DNA from 2 places in the Streptomyces sp. NPDC031670 genome. Region 2 is predicted to be linked to the other one. Evidence: riboswitches for the same ligand, from Rfam matches in the RefSeq annotation. Region 2 holds a riboswitch; the other holds the start of a gene.
What was found. A riboswitch is a leader RNA that binds a small molecule or an ion and turns the genes downstream of it on or off. The one in region 2 is predicted to bind glycine.

Region 1 (4,963 bases), on a different contig from region 2:
CGTCGTCGGCGCGCTCCACGTCGACCGTGCGCGGCGAGTTGCCCTCCAGGCCCAGCAGGACCGCCTTAGGGGTGCCGTGGCCGTGGCCGGTGGCGCCCAGCGAGCCGTAGAGCTCGGCCCGTATCGAGGCGGTGTGGGCCAGCAGGCCCTCGTTCTTCAGACGGCGCGCGAACATACGGGCCGCGCGCATCGGGCCGACCGTGTGGGAGCTGGACGGGCCGATGCCGATCGAGAACAGGTCGAAGACCGAGATGGCCACGGAAGGACTCCTTGGTGGGGTAGACGCCGTTGTCTGCCGGGTGGTGCAGAGCGAGCAGGTGGAACGGGCGGTGCAAGGGTTCGGGGCACCGCTCTCACTGTCCAGTGTGCGTCCAGTGTGCGCGGTGCCCCGAAGGTTCGTACGAACAAAAGGGTACGAAACTACTTCAGGCCGGGGTACAGGGGGTGCTTCGCGGCCAGGGCGGAGACCCGGGCGGCCAGCGCGTCCTTGTCGAAGTCCGGCTTGAGGGTCTCGGCGATGATGTCGGCCACCTCACGGAAGTCGTCCGCGCCGAAGCCGCGGGTCGCCAGCGCCGGCGTGCCGATCCGCAGGCCCGAGGTGACCATCGGGGGGCGCGGGTCGTTCGGGATGGCGTTGCGGTTGACCGTGATGCCGACCTCGTGGAGGCGGTCCTCGGCCTGCTGGCCGTCGAGCTCGGAGTTGCGCAGGTCCACCAGGACCAGGTGCACGTCCGTGCCGCCGGACAGGACCGAGACGCCGTGCGCGGTGACGTCGTCCTGGACCAGGCGCTCGGCCAGGATGCGGGCGCCGTCCAGGGTGCGCTGCTGGCGCTCCTTGAACTCCTCGGAGGCCGCGACCTTGAAGGACACCGCCTTGGCCGCGATCACGTGCTCCAGGGGGCCGCCCTGGAAGCCGGGGAAGACCGCGGAGTTCAGCTTCTTCGCGAAGTCCTTGTTCCGGGCCAGGATGATGCCGCCGCGCGGGCCGCCGAGCGTCTTGTGCGTGGTGGAGGTGACCACGTCCGCGAACGGCACCGGGTTCGGGTGCAGCCCGGCCGCGACCAGGCCGGCGAAGTGCGCCATGTCGACCCACAGGAGGGCCTCGACCTCGTCCGCGATACGGCGGAACTCGGCGAAGTCCAGCCGGCGCGGGTACGCCGACCAGCCCGCGATGATCACCTTGGGGCGGTGCTCCTTGGCCAGCCGCTCGACCTCGGCCATGTCGACAAGACCGGCCTCGTCGACGTGGTACGGGACCACGTTGAACTGCTTGCCGGAGAAGTTCAGGCGCATGCCGTGGGTGAGGTGGCCGCCGTGCGCCAGGTCCAGGCCGAGGATCGTGTCGCCGGGCTGGGCGATCGCGAAGAGGGCGGCCTGGTTGGCGGAGGCACCGGAGTGCGGCTGGACGTTGGCGTACTCCGCGCCGAACAGGTCCTTGACCCGGTCGATCGCGATCTGCTCGGTCACGTCCACGTGCTCGCAGCCGCCGTAGTAGCGGCGTCCGGGGTAGCCCTCGGCGTACTTGTTGGTGAGGACCGTGCCCTGGGCCTCCATGACCGCGACCGGAGCGAAGTTCTCCGAGGCGATCATTTCGAGGGTGGACTGCTGACGGTTCAGCTCGGCGTCGACGGCCGCGGCGACGTCCGGGTCGAGCTCGTGAAGAGGGGTGTTCAGAAGCGACATCGGAAGATCAGTCCTTACGCCGTGGTCAGCTGCCTGCGAACGCGGTGTACTCGTCGGCGGAGAGCAGGTCGCCCGGCTCCTCGGCGACGCGCACCTTGAACAGCCAGCCGCCCTCGAAGGGGGCGGTGTTGACCAGCGACGGGTCGTCGACGACGTCCTGGTTGGCCTCGGTGACCTCGCCCGTCACGGGGGAGTAGAGGTCGCTGACCGACTTGGTCGACTCCAGCTCACCGCAGGTCTCGCCCGCGGTCACCGTGTCACCGACCGCCGGGAGCTGGACGAACACCACGTCACCGAGCGCGTTGGCCGCGTGCTCCGTGATGCCGACCGTCGAGACGCCGCCCTCGGCGTCCGACAGCCACTCGTGCTCCTTGCTGTAGCGCAGCTGCTGGGGGTTGCTCATGACCAGAATTCTCCTGTACGAGGGGGAGTGGTGGTGAACGGAAAAGTCATGCGGTGCGTGTGCGAGGGGTCACTTCTGGCGCTTGTAGAACGGCAGCGCCACGACCTCGTACGGCTCATGCGTACCGCGAATGTCCACGCCGACGCCGGAGGTGCCCGGTGCGGCGTGCTCGGCGTCCACGTACGCCATGGCAATCGGCTTGCCCAGCGTGGGCGACGGGGCGCCCGAGGTGACCTCGCCGACGGTCTCGCCGCCGGCCACCACGGAGAAGCCGGCGCGCGGCACCCGGCGGCCCTCGGCCACCAGACCCACCAGCTTGCGCGGCGCCTTGGCGGCGGCGCGCTCGGCGGCGGCCTCCAGGGCCGCGCGCCCCACGAAGTCGCCCTCCTTCTCGAACTTCACGACCCGGCCGAGCCCCGCGTCGAACGGGGTCAGCGCGGTGGTCAGCTCGTGCCCGTACAGCGGCATGCCCGCCTCCAGGCGCAGCGTGTCGCGGCAGGACAGACCGCACGGCACCAGGCCCGCGTCCTCGCCCGCCTCGGTGAGCGCCTGCCACAGCTTCTCGGCGTCGGCCGGGGCCACGAAGAGCTCGAAGCCGTCCTCACCGGTGTAGCCCGTACGGGCGATCAGCGCCGGGACGCCGGCCACCGTGCCGGGCAGGCCCGCGTAGTACTTCAGGCCGTCCAGGTCGGCGTCGGTGAGCGACTGCAGGATGCCGGGGGACTTCGGGCCCTGGACGGCGAGCAGCGCGTAGTTGTCGCGGTCGTCGCGGACCTCGGCGTCGAAGCCGGCCGCGCGCTCGGTGACCGCGTCCAGGACGACCTGGGCGTTGCCCGCGTTGGCGACGACCATGTACTCGCTCTCGCCGAGGCGGTAGACGATCAGGTCGTCGACGATGCCGCCGTCCTCCTGGCAGATCATCGTGTAGCGGGCGCGGCCCACGCCGATGGTGCCGATGTTGCCGACGAGCGCGTAGTCCAGGGCCTTGACGGCCTCCGGGCCGGTGACGGTGATCTCACCCATGTGGGAGAGGTCGAAGAGACCGGCCCTGGTGCGGACGGCGTTGTGCTCGTCGCGCTCGCTGCCGTAGCGCAGCGGCATGTCCCAGCCGGCGAAGTCGGTCATGGTCGCGCCCAGCGAACGGTGCGTCGCGTCAAGGGCGGTGAGACGGGGGTTGCTCATGAGGGTGTGGCTCCCAGGGCATGACGGCGAGGACGATCCTCCCCATCTGTCATCGGAACCTGAGAGGTTCGCCGGGAGACCCGGCTTGCACCTTGGGTGGGGCCGCGCCGTCCGGGGACGCGCGGCCCGCTTTTCAGATCTGCCTCATCCACGCGGTACGGGGCCTGAGAGATTCAAGGGAGGGACTTGCTCCTTCGGCGCCCCGCGATCCACCAGGCCTTCCGGGGCCTTGGGGGAACTGCCGGGGACTCTCCCGCGTGGATTCAAGCGGCCGGTATGCAGTTGGCGGGCACATCATTGCACGGCTCCGCGGAACGGCATATCGCTCAGGCCTCATTACCATCTCTTTACGCACATTGGGGAAGGGTCGCACGACCCGGCAGGGGAGGACCGATGACGGTGCACAGGCACACGGCGGCGAAGGCCGGCCCGGCGGTGCCCGCGCAGCGCGCCACGGCGCCCGGCGCCACGGCGCCCGGTGCGGCGCCCGTGGTGCGGGACCTGCGCGGGCGCGCCGGACGCACCCCGCGCACGCTTCGGTTCGCCGCGGGGGACGTGGTGGTGGTCTCCGGGCTGCCGGGCAGCGGCAAGACCACCCTGCTGCGCCAGGCCGCGCCCGGCCTCGGCATCGACTCGCAGGACACCCGCAGGGCCTGGGAGGCCCGGCTGCCCGGGGTGCCGTACGCGCTGTACCGCCCGGTGGCCCGCGTCGCCCACTTCCTGCGGACGCACCGGGCGCTGCGCGCGGGAGAGGGCCTGGTCGTGCACGACTGCGGCACCCACGCCTGGGTGCGCTGGTCACTGGCGCGCCGGGCGGCCCGGGGCGGGCGCCGCCTCCATCTGGTGCTGCTCGACGTCCCCCCGGAGGTGGCGCTGGCGGGGCAGGCGGCCCGCGGGCGCAAGGTGTCCGCGTACGCCTTCGCCCGGCACTCCCGGGCGGTGCCGCGCCTGATAGCGGCGGTCGCGGCGGGCCACCTCCCCAGGGGCGTGGCGTCGGCGGTGCTGCTGGACAGGGACGCGGCCGGGGCGGTGGACCGGATCGCTTTCGGGGAGCCGCCCGGCCGGGACTAGAGTTTCGGCGCGGGGACCGCGCGACCGGCGCCGTACGGCCCGCACGGCACCCGCGAACACCCGCTGACCCCACTGACACCCGCAGTCACGCGAAGACGAAGGACGGCATATGAACTTCCCGCACCCGCTCCCGCAGGGCGGCGGCGGCTGGCCGGGCAACGAGCTGGAGGAGGCTCTGGCGGCGGCCCTGGGCAACCCGACGGCGGGCCCGCGCCTGATAGAGGTCATGGGCCGCAACCCCGTCTGGGTGCCGCTGCCCAACGGCGGCGGCCAGGACAGCCGGGATCTCGATCTGCCCACCATGGAGATCGACGGCGCGCCGTACGTCCCGGTTTACAGCTCCGAGCAGCAGTTCCTCCAGTGCGTGGGCCCGCACATGTCGTTCGCTATCGCGCCGGCCGTCGAATTCGCCCGGGGGCTGCCGCCGCAGCTGGGCATCGCGCTGAACCCGGAGGGCGCGGTCGGTGTGCCGCTGCCGCCGCCCGCCGTGGCCGAGCTCTGCCGTACCGGGCGCACCGCCCTGGACGGCCCCGCCTCCGGCGCCCGGGTACGGCTCTTCGAGCCCGACTGGCAGGAGGACCCGGTGGACTTCCTGACCGCCGCCTCCGCCGAGTTCGAGGCCAT
Region 2 (4,963 bases):
TCTCGGGGCCGGCGGTCGGCTGGAGCGGGTGGTTGGGCAGGTACGGCGCGAGGTGCGCGCGCACACCGACCGGGCCGACGCCGGGGCCGCCGCCGCCGTGCGGGATGCAGAACGTCTTGTGCAGGTTCAGGTGCGAGACGTCGCCGCCGAACTTGCCCGGCTTCGCCAGGCCCACCAGCGCGTTGAGGTTGGCACCGTCCACGTAGACCTGGCCGCCCGCGTCGTGCACCTCGCCGCAGATGTCCGCGACGTGCTCCTCGAACACCCCGTGCGTGGACGGGTAGGTGATCATCAGCACCGACAGCTCGTCGCGGTACTGCTCGATCTTGGCGCGCAGATCCGCGATGTCGACCTCGCCGTCGTCGGCGGTCTTCACCACGACGACCTTCATCCCGGCCATCACGGCGCTGGCCGCGTTGGTGCCGTGGGCGGAGGACGGGATCAGGCAGACCGTGCGCTGCTCGTCGCCGTTGGCGCGGTGGTAGGCGCGGACCGCGAGCAGACCCGCGAGCTCGCCCTGCGAACCGGCGTTGGGCTGGATGGACACCGCGTCGTACCCGGTGACCTCGGCGAGCCGCTCCTCCAGCTCGTGGATGAGCGTGAGATAGCCCGCGGCCTGCTCGACCGGCGCGAAGGGGTGGATCTGCCCGAACTCGGGCCAGGTGACCGGCTCCATCTCGGTGGTCGCGTTCAGCTTCATGGTGCAGGAGCCGAGCGGGATCATGCCGCGGTCCAGCGCGTAGTCCCGGTCGGCGAGCTTGCGCAGATAGCGCAGCATCGCGGTCTCGGAGCGGTGCTGGTGGAAGACCGGGTGGGTGAGGAACTCGTCGGTGCGCAGCAGCGCGGCCGGGAGCGTGTCGGCGGCCGAGGCGTCCAGCGCCTCGATGTCGCCCTCGGCGCCGAAGGCGGCCCAGACGGCGGCGACCCGGTCGCGGTCGGTGGTCTCGTCGCAGGCGATCGAGACGGTGTCGGCGTCGACCAGGTGCAGGTTGACCCCGCCGTCCCGGGCGGCGGCCACGGCCTCGGCGGCCTTGCCGGGGACCCGGACGGTCAGCGTGTCGAAGTACGAGCCGTGCACGACCTCCACACCGGCGGCGCGCAGGCCCTCGGCGAGGATCACCGCGTACCGGTGGGTGCGCCGGGCGATCTGCCGCAGGCCGTCCGGGCCGTGGTAGACCGCGTACATACCCGCCATGACGGCGAGCAGGACCTGCGCGGTGCAGATGTTGCTGGTGGCCTTCTCGCGGCGGATGTGCTGCTCGCGGGTCTGGAGCGCCAGCCGGTACGCCTTGTTGCCGTCCGCGTCGACGGAGACGCCGACCAGGCGGCCGGGCAGGCTGCGGGCGAACTTCTCCTGGACCGCCATGTAGCCGGCGTGCGGGCCGCCGAAGCCCATGGGGACGCCGAAGCGCTGGGTGGTGCCGACGGCGATGTCCGCGCCCAGCTCACCGGGCGAGGTCAGCAGGGTCAGGGCGAGCAGGTCGGCGGCGACCGTGACGATCGCGCCGAGCTCGTGGGCCTCGTCGATGAGGGGCTTGAGGTCGCGGACCTCGCCGGAGGCGCCCGGGTACTGGAGCAGCACGCCGAAGACACCGCGCTCGGCCACCTCGGCCGGGATACCGCGGCTCAGGTCGGCGACGACGACCTCGACGCCCGTCGGCTCGGCGCGCGTCTCTATGACGGCCACGGTCTGCGGCAGGGTGTCGGCGTCGACGAGGAAGACCCCGCCCTTGACCTTGCCGACCCGGCGGGAGAGCGCGAGCGCCTCGGCGGCGGCGGTGCCCTCGTCGAGCAGCGAGGCGCCCGAGGTGGGCAGCCCGGTGAGGTCGGCGACGACGGTCTGGAAGTTGAGCAGCGCCTCCAGTCGGCCCTGCGAGATCTCCGGCTGGTACGGCGTGTACGCCGTGTACCAGGCCGGGTTCTCCATGACGTTGCGCAGGATCACCGGCGGGGTGAACGTGCCGTAGTAGCCCAGGCCGATCATCGGGGCCAGGACCTGGTTGCGGTCCGCGAGGGAGCGCAGCTCGGCCAGGACCTCGGCCTCGGTGCGGGCGCCGGGCAGACCCAGCGCCTCGGCGCTCTTGATCACGTCCGGCACCGCCGCGGCGGTCAGCTCGTCGAGCGAGCCGTAGCCGACCTGCGCGAGCATCTTCGCCTGGGCCTCGGCGTCGGGCCCGATGTGACGCTGCTCGAAGGGGATGCCACGCTCAAGCTCGGTGAGCGGCATGCGGTTGGCGGTCATTACGGAGGCCTCCTGGTCTGCACGACCTGCGAGGGGCACCACGGCGCGGGTGCCCGGACGGCCTCCCCCTCTGTCATCTCAACCTGAGAGCTTCACCGGGGCGCGTGGGGGCGTCCCGGCTTTCACCGTCGGTGAGGAAGGGGTGCGCGCATGGGCCTTCGCCCGCACGTCCCCCGTCCTGCTTTCCAGAGTGACCTCGTCCGCGCGGTACGTGGGCCTGAGAGATTCCGGGGAGGATTTGCTCCTTCGGCGCCTCCGGACATCTTTCCGAAGGACTCTCCCGCACGGGGTCAGCAGCCATCGCCAGCGTACCAGCGCGGCCCGGCCCTGATCCTTCGAGTGGCCGAGGGCCGCGTTGTGCACTTTCGTAGTGTTACGAGCAGTTGCGACCTGTTGGAGGGACCGTGCAGACCGATATCGATCCGCGCAGCCTGATCGGCCGCAAGGCGTTCGACCGCAACGGCAACAAGATCGGCACGGTGGACGAGGTCTACCTCGACGACGCCACCGGAGTGCCCGAGTGGGCCGCCGTACGCACCGGCCTGTTCAGCCGGGACGCCTTCGTCCCCCTGGAGCCCAGCGCCCTCGTCGACGAGGCGCTGCACATCCCCTACGACCGGGCGCTGATCAAGGACGCTCCCGACTTCGGCGTCGGCCGCCACCTCTCCCCCGAACAGGAGCTCCAGCTCTACCACCACTACGGTCTGGACATCGCCGCCCCCGATCCGCTGCCCGGCACCGACCGGGACTTCGGACGCCTGGCGGGCGAGGAGGACGAGACCTGACCCTCCGCGCCACCCGGCTCCTCCGGTCCGCCGTCACCCGTCCGCTCCAGCGCGGCCCCGTCACCCGTCTGCTCCAGCGCGGCCCCGCCCGTCTCCTCGTCGACAGCCGCCACCAGCGGCAACGGCTCGGACGGCGCCAGGTCGGGGTCGTCCACCCGGAACGTGCGCACCCGGCCCGGCACGAGGGAGGTCGGCGTCTCGAACCGGACGGTCACCCGGCCCACCCCGCTGCCCTGCACCCAGCCGGGGCCGAACTCACGGTGGTGCACATCGTGCCCGGCCTGCCAGCGCCGCTCGGCCGGGTCGACCGCCTCCGGCTGCTCGGGGGCCGGCGTCTGCGCACCGGTCTCGACGGGCGCCCGCTCGACGGCGTCCGGCTCGCCGGCCGCCCGCTCGCCCGCCGCCTGGGCGAAGAGGTCCTCCTGGGTGAAGTCGGCGAGACCGCTGACCCCGACCCCCAGCAGGCGCACGCCGCCGGTGGTGTCCACGGAGTCGAGCAGCCGGCCGGCCGCCTCGCGCACCACCGCGGGATCGTCCGTGGGCCCGCGGAGCGTCTCCGACCGGGTCAGCGTGGAGAAGTCGTACCTCCGGACCTTCAGGACGATCGTGCGCCCGGAGTGCCCGGAGGCCCGCAGGCGCTGCACACAGCGGTCGGCGAGCCGTCCCACCTCGGTCATCACCCGCACCCGGTCGTGCAGGTCCACGTCGAAGGTGTCCTCGACCGACACCGACTTGGTGTCCCGCTCGGCCACCACCGGCCGGTCGTCGAGGCCGAGCGCCATCCGGTGCAGCGACGCCCCGTGCGCCTTGCCCAGCAGCCGTACGAGCTCGTCCTCGCCCGCCTCGGCCAGGTCCGCGACCGTGGTCATCCCCGCCCGGCGCAGATGCTCGCCCGTGGCGGGCCCCACGCCCGGCAGCGTCCTGACCGGCATGGGGGCGAGCATCTCCCGCTCGGTGCCGGGCTCGATGAGCACCAGCCCGTCCGGCTTGGCCTCCTCCGAGGCGATCTTCGCGAGCATCTTGGACCCGGCCAGCCCCACCGACCCGGTCAGCCCCGTCACCGCCCGGATGTCCGCACGCAGCCGCTGACCGGCCTCACGGGCCGACTGAGCGTCCCACGCGACTCCCCCGGCCTCCAGGTCCACAAACGCCTCGTCGAGGCTCAGCGGCTCCACCAGGGGCGACAGCCGCCCCAGCAACTCCATCACCTGCTCGCTGATCGAGCGGTAGAACGTGAAGCGCGGGACGAGATAGGCGCCGTTGGGACACAGCCGTCTCGCCTGCGCCATCGGCATCGCCGAGCGCGCGCCGAAGCGCCGCGCCTCGTACGAGGCGGTGGCCACCACACCGCGCGGTCCGAGACCGCCCACGATCACGGGTTTTCCGCGCAGGCTGGGCTTCGACGCCTGCTCTGCGGCGGCGAAGAAGGCATCCATGTCCAGATGCAGGATGGTCGGCGCGGCTCTCACACCACCGATGCTGCCTCACACCACTGACAATCGGCCCTCCAGGGCGTGCTGCGACAGTCCCGCTGCCCCTCAGACCGCCCGGTTGCGGCGCCGGGCGAGCTCGTCGGCGGGGTTGTGCCCCACCAGCGTCTCGCCGGTGTCGATCCGCTCGCCGTGGAGCTGCGAGAGCGCGGTCTCCACATCGCGCCACACCACGCCGACGGCGATCCCGAAGATCCCCTGGCCGCCCTGGAGCAGGCTGACGACCTCATCGGGCGAGGAGCACTCGTACACGGTCGCCCCGTCGCTCATCAGCGTCATCCGCTCCAGATCGCAGAAGCCGCGCTCCCGCAGGTGCTGGACGGCGGTGCGGATGTTCTGGAGGGCCACCCCGGTGTCGAGGAACCGTTTGACGATCTTGAGGACCACGACGTCCTTGAAGCTGTACAGCCGCTGGGTGCCCGATCCGTGCGCCGGACGCACACTGG

Region 1: linked by a shared signal. The riboswitch ahead of gcvT (glycine cleavage system aminomethyltransferase GcvT) and the one ahead of gcvP (aminomethyl-transferring glycine dehydrogenase) in region 2 are both predicted to bind glycine.

The regions. Positions count from the first base shown of each region.
Region 1 covers NZ_JBVILC010000005.1:205,996-210,958, reverse strand. Annotated here, with positions in the region: gene ACZ5ID_RS12500 (L-serine ammonia-lyase) at 1-259, opposite strand, end outside; gene glyA (serine hydroxymethyltransferase) at 421-1,683, opposite strand; gene gcvH (glycine cleavage system protein GcvH) at 1,709-2,086, opposite strand; gene gcvT (glycine cleavage system aminomethyltransferase GcvT) at 2,156-3,268, opposite strand; glycine riboswitch at 3,412-3,534, opposite strand; gene ACZ5ID_RS12480 (AAA family ATPase) at 3,662-4,339, shown strand; gene ACZ5ID_RS12475 (enhanced serine sensitivity protein SseB) at 4,449-4,963, shown strand, end outside.
Region 2 covers NZ_JBVILC010000001.1:868,781-873,743, forward strand. Annotated here, with positions in the region: gene gcvP (aminomethyl-transferring glycine dehydrogenase) at 1-2,242, opposite strand, end outside; glycine riboswitch at 2,303-2,437, opposite strand; glycine riboswitch at 2,438-2,535, opposite strand; gene ACZ5ID_RS03980 (PRC-barrel domain-containing protein) at 2,647-3,027, shown strand; gene ACZ5ID_RS03985 (DNA polymerase IV) at 2,940-4,496, opposite strand; partial or broken gene ACZ5ID_RS03990 (MerR family transcriptional regulator) at 4,566-4,963, opposite strand, start outside.